DNA from 2 places in the Cellulomonas sp. Marseille-Q8402 genome. Region 1 is predicted to be linked to the other one. Evidence: predicted binding sites of a transcription regulator. Region 1 holds the regulator's gene; the other holds the start of a gene.
What was found. The regulator LexA, encoded in region 1, represses DNA repair genes until DNA is damaged. The targets are predictions, from matches to a motif close to TCGAACANNTGTTCGA.

Region 1 (5,694 bases):
GTCGGCGTCAGGACGCGACGGGTCCCGCATCACCCTCGTCGCCCTGCGAGGAGGCAGCGCGCCGGGCGGCGTCCGCCACCTCGTTCTCCGCCCGCAGGACGGTGATCGCCGCCTCGAAGTCGTCGAGCGAGTTGAACGCCTGGTAGACGCTGGCGAACCGGAGGTAGGCCACCTCGTCCAGGTCGCGCAGCGGGCCGAGGATGGCGAGCCCGATCTCATAGGCGTCGAGCTCCGCGCTGCCGCTGGCCCGCAGCGTCTCCTCGACGCGCTGCGCCAGGACCGCGAGGTCGTCGTCGCTGACGGGCCTGCCCTGGCAGGCCTTGCGCACGCCGTTGACGATCTTCTCCCGGCTGAACGGCTCGGTCGCGCCGGAGCGCTTCACGACGGAGAGGCTGGCCGTCTCGATCGTGGTGAACCGGCGGTTGCACTGCGGGCACTGCCGCCGGCGGCGGATCGACAACCCGTCGTCGGACGTCCGGGAGTCCACGACGCGGGAGTCGGCGTGGCGGCAGAACGGGCAGTGCATGGGGCGCCTCCTGACGGGGGTGGTGTCGGGCGGCCGGGGACGGCGGCGGCGCTGCCGCGCCCGTCCGGACGACCGGGTCACGGTAGGACCCCCGTGCACCGCGGCGCAACACGGTTCCGCGACCGGGTGAACGGGCTGATCAGCGGACCGGTGGACCCACCGGGGAAGACGACGAGGGTGGCCGCTGATGCGGCCACCCTCGTGGGGACGCCCCCGTCCCGTCTCGTCCGGACGACTCGCCTCGTGCGGACGGTTGCTGCACGCCTCCGCGCCGGGCCCGAGAGCCACGACGACGACGCGTCCCTCGCGGCGAGCCCCCCAGCCAGCCGTTCGAGGTGGCACCACAGTAGAGGCGGCCGCGGCAATTACGCAAGCGTCGAGTGCCGTAATCCCGACCGGGGTGCTCAGCGGCCTGACCTGCAGGTCAGAGGTGGATCAGGAGTCGGCCGGGATCAGCAGGACCTGACCGGCCCGCAGCGACGCGTCGGCCAGTCCGTTGAGGTCCTGGAGCCGCAGGACGACGTCGCGGACGTCCTCCCCCGGGGCGGCCAGATCGGAGGCGATCTGCCAGAGCGTCTCGCCGGACATCACCGCGTGCGTCGTGACCTCGGTGGCGCGCTGGGGACCGTCGGCGACCGCGCGGCCGCCCATGATGCCGGCGAGCACCACGCCGAGCGCGAGCAGCACCAGCACGACACGGCCGCGCCGGGTGAGGTGGAGCCGCGTCTCCGGTGCCGCCACCGGCCCCGCCCGGCGCGCATCCCCGTCGCGCCGGACGGGCGCCTGCTGGCGCGCCGGACGGAGGGGGACGACACGGGCCCCCGAGGTGATCCCCGGGTGTGCTGCGACCGCGCTCATCTCCACCACTTCCCCTCTGGGCCGCCCTGCGACCCGGTCGAACGAGTGTTCGTTCGAACGTCTGTACGATGTAACCACGTCGTGCCGCCGATGTCGAGACACGATCGAACAGGTGTTTGATCCCACCGGCCCGGCGCCCTACGCTCGTCGACGTCGGGTACAGCGCACCACGAGGCACTGACACGCCCGCCCGACAGACCGCTCGCGACCGACGCACGGGCGGCCTGACAAGGGCGGACGAACAGGGAGTGGACATGGCGAGCGACGGAACGCAGGCCGCAGCACCGGAGCTGCCGGAGCTGCCCGGGCTGCCCGAGGCGGCCCCCGGCACGGCGACGGCGGTGACCGACCTCGGCGACGGCGACGGCCTGACCCCGCGCCAGCGCCTGGTGCTCGAGACCGTGCGCGCCTCCGTGGAGTCCCGCGGCTACCCGCCGAGCATGCGGGAGATCGGCGACGCCGTCGGTCTGACCAGCCCGTCGAGCGTCAAGCACCAGCTCACCGCGCTGGAGCGCAAGGGCTACCTGCGCCGGGACCCGAACCGCCCGCGGGCCATCGAGGTCGTGCAGCCGGACGACTCGCGCGGCGTCTCCGCGCTGCCGGGCGCGTCCGGCGGGCCCGGTCGGTTCGGTGCGACCGGCCTCGGCGACGAGGACTCGGCCGCCCGCGACGGCGCGCCGGAGGCCGCCTACGTGCCGGTCGTCGGCCGGATCGCCGCCGGCGGGCCGATCCTCGCCGAGCAGCTCGTCGAGGACGTGTTCCCGCTCCCCCGGCAGCTGGTCGGCGCCGGCGAGCTGTTCCTGCTCAAGGTGGTCGGCGACTCGATGATCGAAGCCGCCATCTGCGACGGCGACTGGGTGGTCGTCCGGCGCCAGCCCGTCGCGGAGAACGGCGAGATCGTCGCGGCGATGCTCGACGGCGAGGCGACGGTGAAGACGCTCAAGCGCGCCGACGGGCACGTGTGGCTGCTCCCGCAGAACGCCGCGTACTCGCCCATCGACGGCGACCACGCGCAGGTGCTCGGCCGCGTCGTGTCGGTGCTCCGCAGCCTCTGATCCGACCCGCCCGTCCGGCGACGACGGCCCCGCGCGCATCCGGCGTGCCGGGGCCGTCGTGGTCCGCGGTCAGCCCCGGGGCGCGCCCGCGCCCGGCAGGGCCGCGCCCGGAAGTCCGGCGCCCGGCAGGGCCGCGCGTCGCAGCGCCGACAGCGCGGACTCGACGTCCTCCACGTCGTTCCAGGCGTGGAAGGCCAGCCGCACCCGGCCGGCGCGCCCGGCGACCCGGCAGCCGGCCGCCTCCAGCGCACCCCGCAGCGCGCCGTCGGGGTCCGGCAGCGTGACGACCGCGCTGCCGCCGGGCGCGAGCCCGAGCCCGGCACGGAAGGCGTCGGCGAGCCCGACCGCGTGCGCGCGCACGGCGTCCGGGTCCACGTCGGCGAACGCGGCGAGCGAGGCGGCGGTGCCGAGCCAGGCCTGCCAGGCGGGCGACACGTCGAACCGCCGGGCGTCGGCGGCCAGGCGCATCGCCGGTCCGTAGCAGGACGCCCACGGGTCGTCACCGGCGTACCAGCCCGCCTGGCTCGGCAGCAGCGTGTCCTGCACCTCCTCGCTCACGGTGAGGAAGCCCGTGCCGCGCGGGGCGCACAGCCACTTGTACGCGGCGGTCACGGTGACGTCGTAGCGCCCGGCGTCGACGCGGCGCCACCCGGCCGCCTGGGTCAGGTCGCACAGCGTCCGTGCCCCGGCGGCGCGCGCCGCGGCCAGCACGGCGTCGTCGTCCAGCACGGCGCCCGTCGCGGACTGCACCAGGGAGTACGCCACGAGGTCGGCCCCGGCCGCGACCTCCTCGGCCAGCCCGCCGGCGGGAGCGTGCCGGACCCGCAGCCGCGGGCCCTGCGCCAGGAACGGGAAGACCACCGAGCTGAAGTCGCCCTCCACGCAGACGACGCGCGCACCGTCGGGCAGCGACCCCGCCACCACGGACGCCATCGCGGACACCTGCGACCCGATCGCCACCCGGTCCACGCCCACCCCGGCCAGCGCAGCGAAGCCGGCCCGCGCCTGGGCGACCGCGGCCTCGTAGCGGGGGACGTCGATGCCGCCGGACCCCCAGCGGTCGAGGTCCTCGCGGAGCGCCCGCACGGTACGGCGGGGGGCGAGTCCGGCGGTGGCCGCGTTCAGGTAGCCCGGGGCGGGGTCGAACTCGGCCCGGAGGTCGTCGAAGGAGCGCACCCCTCGACTGTCCCGAACGACGGTGCATGCGTGCAACGGCCAGTCGTCCACGAACCCATGCACCAGGCTTATGGTTCAGCCATGCCCGCCCGGACGCTCGACGCCGCCGCCCTCCGCCTCGTGCGCGCCGTGCACGAGACCGGGAGCGTCACGGCCGCCGCCCGGGCGCTGGGTCTGACCCAGCCCGCGGCCAGCCAGCAGCTCCGCGCAGTGGAGCGGGTCGTCGGCACGCCAGTGGTCCTCCGCGCGGGTCGCGGCGTGCGCCTGACCGACGCCGGGCTGGTGCTGGCACGGAACGCGGCCGCCGTCGAGTCGGCCCTGGACGCCACGCTGGAGGAGGTCGCCGCGGTGGCGAGCCTGCGCGCGGGCCGGGTCCGGGTGGCGGCGTTCCCGTCGGCCGCGGCGACGCTGCTGCCGGCAGCGCTCGCCGCGCTCCGGGCCGCGCACCCGAGCCTCGGGACCACGTTCGCGGAGGCCGAGCCCCCGGAGGCGCTGGCGGAGCTGGTCGCGGGTCGTGTCGACCTCGCGCTGACGTTCCGCGACGCCGGGTCCCCCGCGGGGTCGGCCCCCGGCAGCACCGCCGCGGGCGCCACCCAGCAGGTGCACCGGGTCCCGCTGCTCCGGGACGAGGTGCTCGTGGTGCTGCCCGTCACGGACGGGCGCGCCCCGGGGTCGCCGGTGGACCTGGCCGACCTGGCCGACCGCCCGTGGATCGCCGGCTGCCCCCAGTGCCGGGCGCAGCTGGTCGCGGCGTGCGCGCGCGCCGGGTTCGCGCCGCGGGTCGACTTCGCGACGGACGACTACCCGGCGGTGCTGAGCCTGGTCCGCTCGGGGCTCGGCGTCGCCACGCTGCCCGGCCTGGCGCTCGCCGCGCTCCCGCACCCGGGAGTGACCGTGCACCCGGCCCGGCCGGGCACCGCGCGGGTCGTGGAGGCGGTCACCGCGCCCGGCGCGACCCGGGTGCCCGCGGTCGCCGCGGCGCTCGAGGCGCTGCAGGAGGCGGCCGCCGCCCTGGCGCAGCCGCACGTGCGGCCGGCCCGGGTCCGCGGGACCCGGCCGGCCGGCGCCGGCTGAGCAGGAGTCAGAGGCCGAACCGGCGCGCCACGGCCCGCAGCTGCTCGCCCGAGCGGCGCAGGCCGGCCAGCTCGTCGGTGGACATGGGCACCTGCAGCCGCTCCCCCACGCCCGACCGCCCGACGATCGACGGCACGGACAGGCAGACGTCGCTGATGCCGTGGTACCCGTCCAGCAGGGACGACACCGGCAGGATCCGTCGCTCGTCCTTGACGATCGCCTCGATGATCCGCGAGCCGGCCAGCGCCACCGCGTAGTTGGTCGCGCCCTTGCCGGCGATGATCCGGTAGGCCGACTCGACGACCTCGCGCGCGATGGACTCGCGCACCTCGTGCGTCAGCGGCACGTGCCCCTCGATGGCGTTCCAGTCGAGGAGCGGCACGCCGCCGATGGTCGCCGAGGACCAGAGCGGCAGCTCGGTGTCGCCGTGCTCGCCGGCGATGTACGCGTGCACGTTCTGCACCGCCACGCCCGTGTACTGCGCGATGAGGTACCGCAGCCGCGAGGAGTCCAGCACCGTGCCCGAGCCGAACAGCTGCGTCGGCGGCAGCCCCGAGAACTTCAGCGCCGCGTAGGTGACGATGTCGACCGGGTTGGTCACCATCACGTACACGGCGTTCGGGGCGACCTCCACCAGCGACGGCAGGATCTTCTTGACCAGCGCGATGGTCGCCTCGGCCAGGTCGATGCGCGTCTGGCCCGGCTTCTGCTTGGCGCCCGCCGTGACCATGACGACGTCGGCGTCGGCGCACGAGGCGATGTCGTCGGAGCCGATCACCTCGGCCATCGGCATGAACTGGATGCCGTGTCCCAGGTCGAGGGCCTCGGCCTCCACCTTGGCCTTGTTGATGTCGTAGAGCACGACGCTGCGCGCGGCGCCACGCATGAGCGCGGCGTACGCCATCGTCGAGCCCACCGCGCCGGCGCCGACGACGGCCAGCTTGGTGGTGCGCCGGGGCGAGACGGCGGTCCCCGCCAGCCCGAGCTCGTCGCCCTCGACGTCGT
Region 2 (5,694 bases), 350 kb from region 1:
GCTCCGGGCGTGCCGTACGCGGCGGTGGGCTGGTCACCGGTGCTGCGGGTGCCGTAGGGCGCGGTCGGCCAGTCGGACGACGAGGGGGCCTCGTAGCCCGAGGGCGCCGGGGCGGCGGGCTGCTCGCCGCCCGTGCTCGGCGCGGGCCGGCTGCTGGTGTCCGGCTGCTGGCCGGGCTCCGGCGTCGCGCTGCCGTCGTTCGACATGGATGTCCCCTCGTCTGCTGTGCTGTGGCTGTGCGCCACTATGGCAGAACCCTCCCGGACCAGGGCAAAGCCGTCCAGGGAGGAGATCGCGTGTCACCCGCGTGGTCGCGCGCCGCGTCGCCCGCGTCCCGGTTCACCAGCCCCGGGCGCGCCACTCCCCGAGGTGCGGCCGCTCCGCGCCGAGGGTCGTGTCCCGCCCGTGGCCCGGGTACACCCAGGTGCCGTCGTCGAACCGGTCGAACACCCGCGCCTCCAGGTCCGACATCAGCGCGTCGAACGCCCGCGGGTCGGCCGTCCGGCCCGGCCCGCCGGGGAACAGCGAGTCGCCCGTGAGCAGGTGCACGCGCCCGGGCGCGGTGGCCCCGGCGGGCTCCCGGTACGCCAGTGCGACCGAGCCGGGGGTGTGCCCGCGCAGCGCCACGACCTCGAGCGCGACAGCACCGACGGTGAGCACCTCGCCGTGCACCAGGGGCCGGGGCGCGGTGCTGCCGGCGAGGAGCGCGACGTCCGCGGCGTCGCCCGCCCCGGCGGCGTGCGACGCACCGGTCGCGGTGAGGACCGCGGCGAGGGCACCGAGGTGGTCCCGGTGGCGGTGGGTGGTGACGACCAGGAGCGGCCCCTCGGCGCCGTCCTCGGTGACGAGCTCGAGCAGCCGGTCGGCCTCGGCGGCGGCGTCGACGAGCAGTCGCGCCCCGGTCCGGCGGCAGGTCACGGTGTACGCGTTGTTGTCCATCGAGCCGACGGAGAGCTTGCGCAGGACCACCTCGTCCAGCACCCGCACCGCTGCCGGACCGCCGGGTGCGACCTCGCCGGTGTACGCCTCGCTCACCGCGGCACCGCCGGACCGGTCACGGCGGCGGCGCCGGGGACCGCGCGGCTGCGCGCGACCGCCTCCTCGTGGCTGTGCACCGCCCGCACCAGGGTGAGGTGCGACAGCGCCTGCGGGGTGTTCCCGGCCATCCGGCCCCGGACCGGGTCGTACTCCTCGGCCAGCAGCCCCACGTCGTTCCGCAGCCCGGTGAGCACGTCGAGCACGGCGGTGGCGCCCGCGACGTCGTCCTGCCGCGCGAGCGCGTCGGCGAGCCAGCCCGAGCACGCCAGGAACGGGTGCTCCCCGCCGTGCAGGCCGTCGTCGGTCCGCTCGGTGCGGTACCGCAGCAGCAGTCCGGGAGCGACCTCGAGCTCGGCCCGCACCGCGGCGACGGTGCCCAGCAGGCGGGGGTCGTCCGCCGGCAGGAACCCGACCTGCACGAGCTGCAGCAGCGAGGCGTCGGTGTGCTGCGCGCCGTAGTGCTGCACGAACGTCCCGCGCTCCGTGTCCCAGCCGTGGGCGAGGACGTCGGCGTGCACGGCCTCGCGCTCGCGCCGCCACCGGTCGACCGGCCCGGGCAGGCCGTGCTGCTCGACGGCCCGGACGCCGCGGTCCAGCGCCGCCCACGCCATCACCTTGGAGTGGGTGAAGTGCCGCGGCTCCCCGCGCACCTCCCAGATGCCGCTGTCCGGGTCGCGCCACGTCCGGCAGAGGTGGTCGACCAGGCGGACCTGCAGCGACCACGAGTCGGTGCTCTCCGCGATGCCGGCCGTGCGCGCGAGGTCGAGCGCGGACATCACCTCGCCGAGCACGTCGTTCTGCACCTGGCCCACGGCGGCGTTGCCGACGCGCACCGGCCGCGACCCCGCGTAGCCCGGCAGGTGGTCGAGCGTGCGCTCGGGGATGTCCCGGCCCCCGTCGACGCCGTACATGATCTGCACGTCGGCCGGGTCGCCGGCGACGGCCCGGAGCAGCCACTGCCGCCACGCCTGCGCCTCGTCGCGGTACCCGTGCTCCAGCAGCGCCTCCAGCGTCATCGCGGCGTCCCGCAGCCAGCAGTACCGGTAGTCCCAGTTCCGCTCGCCCCCGAAGTCCTCGGGCAGCGACGTGGTCACGGCCGCGACGATCCCGCCGGTCTGGGAGTCGCTCAGCAGCCGGAGCACCAGCAGCGACCGGACGACGGCCTCGCGGTAGCCGCCCTCGTAGCGGCACGCGCGGGCCCACTCGCCCCAGCGGTGCTCCGTCGCCTCGATCCGGTGCTCCAGGCTGGGCGCGCGGGGCACCGGGAGCCAGGAGTGCGCCCACGTCTGGGCGACCTCGACGGAGCGGCCCGCGGCGAGCTCGAAGTCGTCGGTGTGCGCGCGGTGGCCGCCCGCGCGTCCCGGCCGGGGGAGGCGGTCCCCGCGCAGCACCAGGCTGTCCGGTCCCGCGACGGCCTGGATGACCTCCGACCCGCCGGCGTCCGTGACGCGGTGCACCCACGGCACGTCGCGGCCGTACCCGAACCGGACGACCCACTCGTGGTGCACCCGGACGGTGCCGCGGGTGGTCGTGATCCGGCGGACCAGGTCGCAGCGGCCGTCGCGGAGGGGCATCGCGTCCAGCAGGACCGCGGTGCCGGTCGGGGACTCGAAGGTCGTCTCCAGGACGAACGAGTCGCCCAGGTAGCGCCGCGTGATCCGCGTGGCGTCGGGGACGGTCACGAGCCAGCGGCCGTGCTCCGGCCCGCCGAGGAGCGCCGCGAAGCACGCGGGGGAGTCGAACCGGGGTGCGCACAGCCAGTCGACCGAGCCTGCCCGCGACACGAGCGCCGCCGTCCGGCCGTCCCCGAGGACGGCGTACTCGCCGATCGGCGTGGGGTGCGTCACGGGTTCGCCGTCCGAGGGTGCCTGCATGGCCCCATCATGCGGCGACCTGCGGCGTCACGCGACGGAGCACCGGCGCACACCGTTCGAACACATGTGCGCCTGTCGGTGGTCCGCCGTAGCATGGCGCGCGTGAATGATCGACTGGTGGTCCAGGGGGCCCGCGAGCACAACCTGCGCAACGTCGACCTGGACCTCCCGCGTGACAGGCTCATCGTCTTCACGGGGCTGTCCGGGTCCGGCAAGTCGTCGCTGGCGTTCGACACCATCTTCGCGGAGGGGCAGCGCCGCTACGTCGAGTCGCTGTCCGCGTACGCGCGCCAGTTCCTCGGCCAGATGGACAAGCCCGACGTCGACTTCATCGAGGGCCTGTCGCCCGCGGTGTCCATCGACCAGAAGTCGACCAACCGCAACCCCCGGTCGACGGTCGGCACCATCACGGAGGTCTACGACTACCTCCGCCTGCTGTTCGCCCGCGCCGGCACGCAGCACTGCCCGGTCTGCGGCGAGCGCGTCACCGCGCAGACCCCGCAGCAGATCGTCGACCGCCTGCTCGAGCTGCCCGAGGGCACGCGGTACCAGGTGCTGGCGCCCGTGGTGCGCGGCCGCAAGGGCGAGTACGCCGACCTGTTCAAGGAGCTCCAGGCCAAGGGCTTCGCCCGCGCGCGGGTCGACGGGGAGGTCGTGCAGCTGACCGAGCCGCCGACGCTGGAGAAGAAGCTCAAGCACGACATCGAGGTGGTCGTCGACCGCCTGGTCTCGCGCGAGGGCGTGCAGCGTCGTCTCACCGACTCCGTCGAGACCGCGCTCGGCCTGGCCGGCGGCCTGCTGGTCGTCGAGATGGTGGACGCCGACGTGGACGACCCGGAGCGCGAGCGCCGGTTCTCCGAGAACCGCGCCTGCCCGAACGACCACCAGCTCACGCTGGAGGAGATCGAGCCCCGGACGTTCTCGTTCAACGCGCCCTACGGCGCCTGCCCGGAGTGCACCGGTCTCGGCTCGCGCCTGGAGGTCGACCCCGACCTGGTCGTCCCCGACGACGACCTCTCGCTGCGCGACGGTGCCGTGGCCCCGTGGGCGCAGATCTCCTCCGAGTACTTCGAGCGCGTGCTGACCGCGCTGTCCGACGACCTCGGCTTCTCGATGGACCAGCCCTGGCGGGCGCTCCCGGAGCGCGCCCGCAGGGCGGTGCTGTACGGCGAGAACCACCAGGTGCACGTCAAGTACAAGAACCGCTGGGGCCGTGAGCGCCAGTACTCCACGGGCTTCGAGGGCGTGGTGACGTTCCTGGAGCGCCGCCACCAGGAGACCGAGTCCGAGTGGAGCAAGGAGAAGTACGAGGCGTACATGCGGGAGGTGCCGTGCCCCGTCTGCGAGGGCACGCGGCTCAAGCCCGAGGTGCTGGCGGTGCTGGTCGGCGGCAAGTCGATCGCCGAGGTCTGCGCCCTGCCCATCCGCGAGGCGCGTGACTTCCTCGACGGCCTCGAGCTCGGCGTGCGGGAGCGTCAGATCGCCGAGCAGGTGCTCAAGGAGATCCAGGCCCGCCTCGGCTTCCTGCTCGACGTCGGCCTGGACTACCTGTCGCTCATGCGCGCCGCGGGCACCCTGTCCGGCGGCGAGGCGCAGCGCATCCGGCTCGCCACGCAGATCGGCTCGGGACTGGTCGGGGTGCTGTACGTGCTGGACGAGCCGAGCATCGGCCTGCACCAGCGCGACAACCGCCGCCTGATCGACACGCTGACCCGCCTGCGCGACCTCGGCAACACGCTGATCGTCGTCGAGCACGACGAGGACACCATCCGCACCGCGGACTGGATCGTCGACGTGGGCCCCGGCGCGGGCGAGCACGGCGGCCGCGTCGTGCACTCCGGCGACCTGCAGGGCCTGCTCGACTCCCGCGAGTCGGTCACCGGCGCCTACCTGTCGGGCCGCCGGCAGATCCCGATGCCCGCCAAGCGCCGCAAGGTCGACAGGAAGCGCCAGGTCACCGTGCACGGCGCCCGCGAGCACAACCTGCAGAACGTCGACGTGTCGTTCCCCCTCGGCACCTTCACCGCGGTGACCGGCGTCTCGGGCTCCGGCAAGTCGACGCTGGTCAACTCGATCCTCTACACCGTGATGGCCAACGAGCTGAACGGCGCCCGTCGCGTCGCCGGCCGGCACAAGCGGGTCAGCGGCCTCGACCAGCTCGACAAGGTCGTGCACGTCGACCAGGGCCCGATCGGCCGCACCCCGCGGTCCAACCCCGCCACCTACACCGGCGTCTGGGACCGGATCCGCAAGCTGTTCGCCGAGACGACCGAGGCCAAGGTGCGTGGCTACACCGCGGGCCGGTTCTCGTTCAACGTCAAGGGCGGCCGCTGCGAGGCCTGCTCCGGCGACGGCACGCTGAAGATCGAGATGAACTTCCTGCCGGACGTCTACGTCCCGTGCGAGGTCTGCCACGGCGCGCGCTACAACCGCGAGACGCTCGAGGTGCACTTCAAGGGCAAGACGGTCGCCGACGTGCTCGACATGCCGATCGAGGAGGCCGCGGAGTTCTTCGCCGCGGTGCCCGCGATCAGCCGGCACCTGTCGACGCTCGTGGACGTCGGCCTCGGGTACGTCCGGCTCGGCCAGCCCGCGCCGACGCTCTCCGGCGGCGAGGCGCAGCGCGTCAAGCTGGCCACCGAGCTGCAGCGGCGGTCGACCGGCCGCACGGCGTACGTGCTCGACGAGCCGACCACCGGCCTGCACTTCGAGGACATCCGCAAGCTGCTCGGCGTCCTGCAGGGCCTGGTCGACAAGGGCAACACCGTCCTCGTCATCGAGC

Region 2: uvrA (excinuclease ABC subunit UvrA) is a predicted target of LexA. The motif match lies at 2,969-2,984, and genes of this name have one in related genera.

What each region holds. Positions count from the first base shown of each region.
Region 1 covers NZ_CBCPLX010000001.1:915,897-921,590, forward strand. The annotation lists gene nrdR (transcriptional regulator NrdR) at 8-526, opposite strand; gene ACWPWW_RS04260 (LysM peptidoglycan-binding domain-containing protein) at 962-1,267, opposite strand; gene lexA (transcriptional repressor LexA) at 1,639-2,439, shown strand; gene ACWPWW_RS04270 (aminotransferase class V-fold PLP-dependent enzyme) at 2,509-3,615, opposite strand; gene ACWPWW_RS04275 (LysR family transcriptional regulator) at 3,697-4,689, shown strand; gene ACWPWW_RS04280 (L-lactate dehydrogenase) at 4,697-5,668, opposite strand.
Region 2 covers NZ_CBCPLX010000001.1:568,640-574,333, reverse strand. The annotation lists gene ACWPWW_RS02775 (DUF4190 domain-containing protein) at 1-206, opposite strand, end outside; gene ACWPWW_RS02770 (MBL fold metallo-hydrolase) at 340-1,035, opposite strand; gene ACWPWW_RS02765 (glycoside hydrolase family 15 protein) at 1,032-2,912, opposite strand; gene uvrA (excinuclease ABC subunit UvrA) at 3,015-5,694, shown strand, end outside.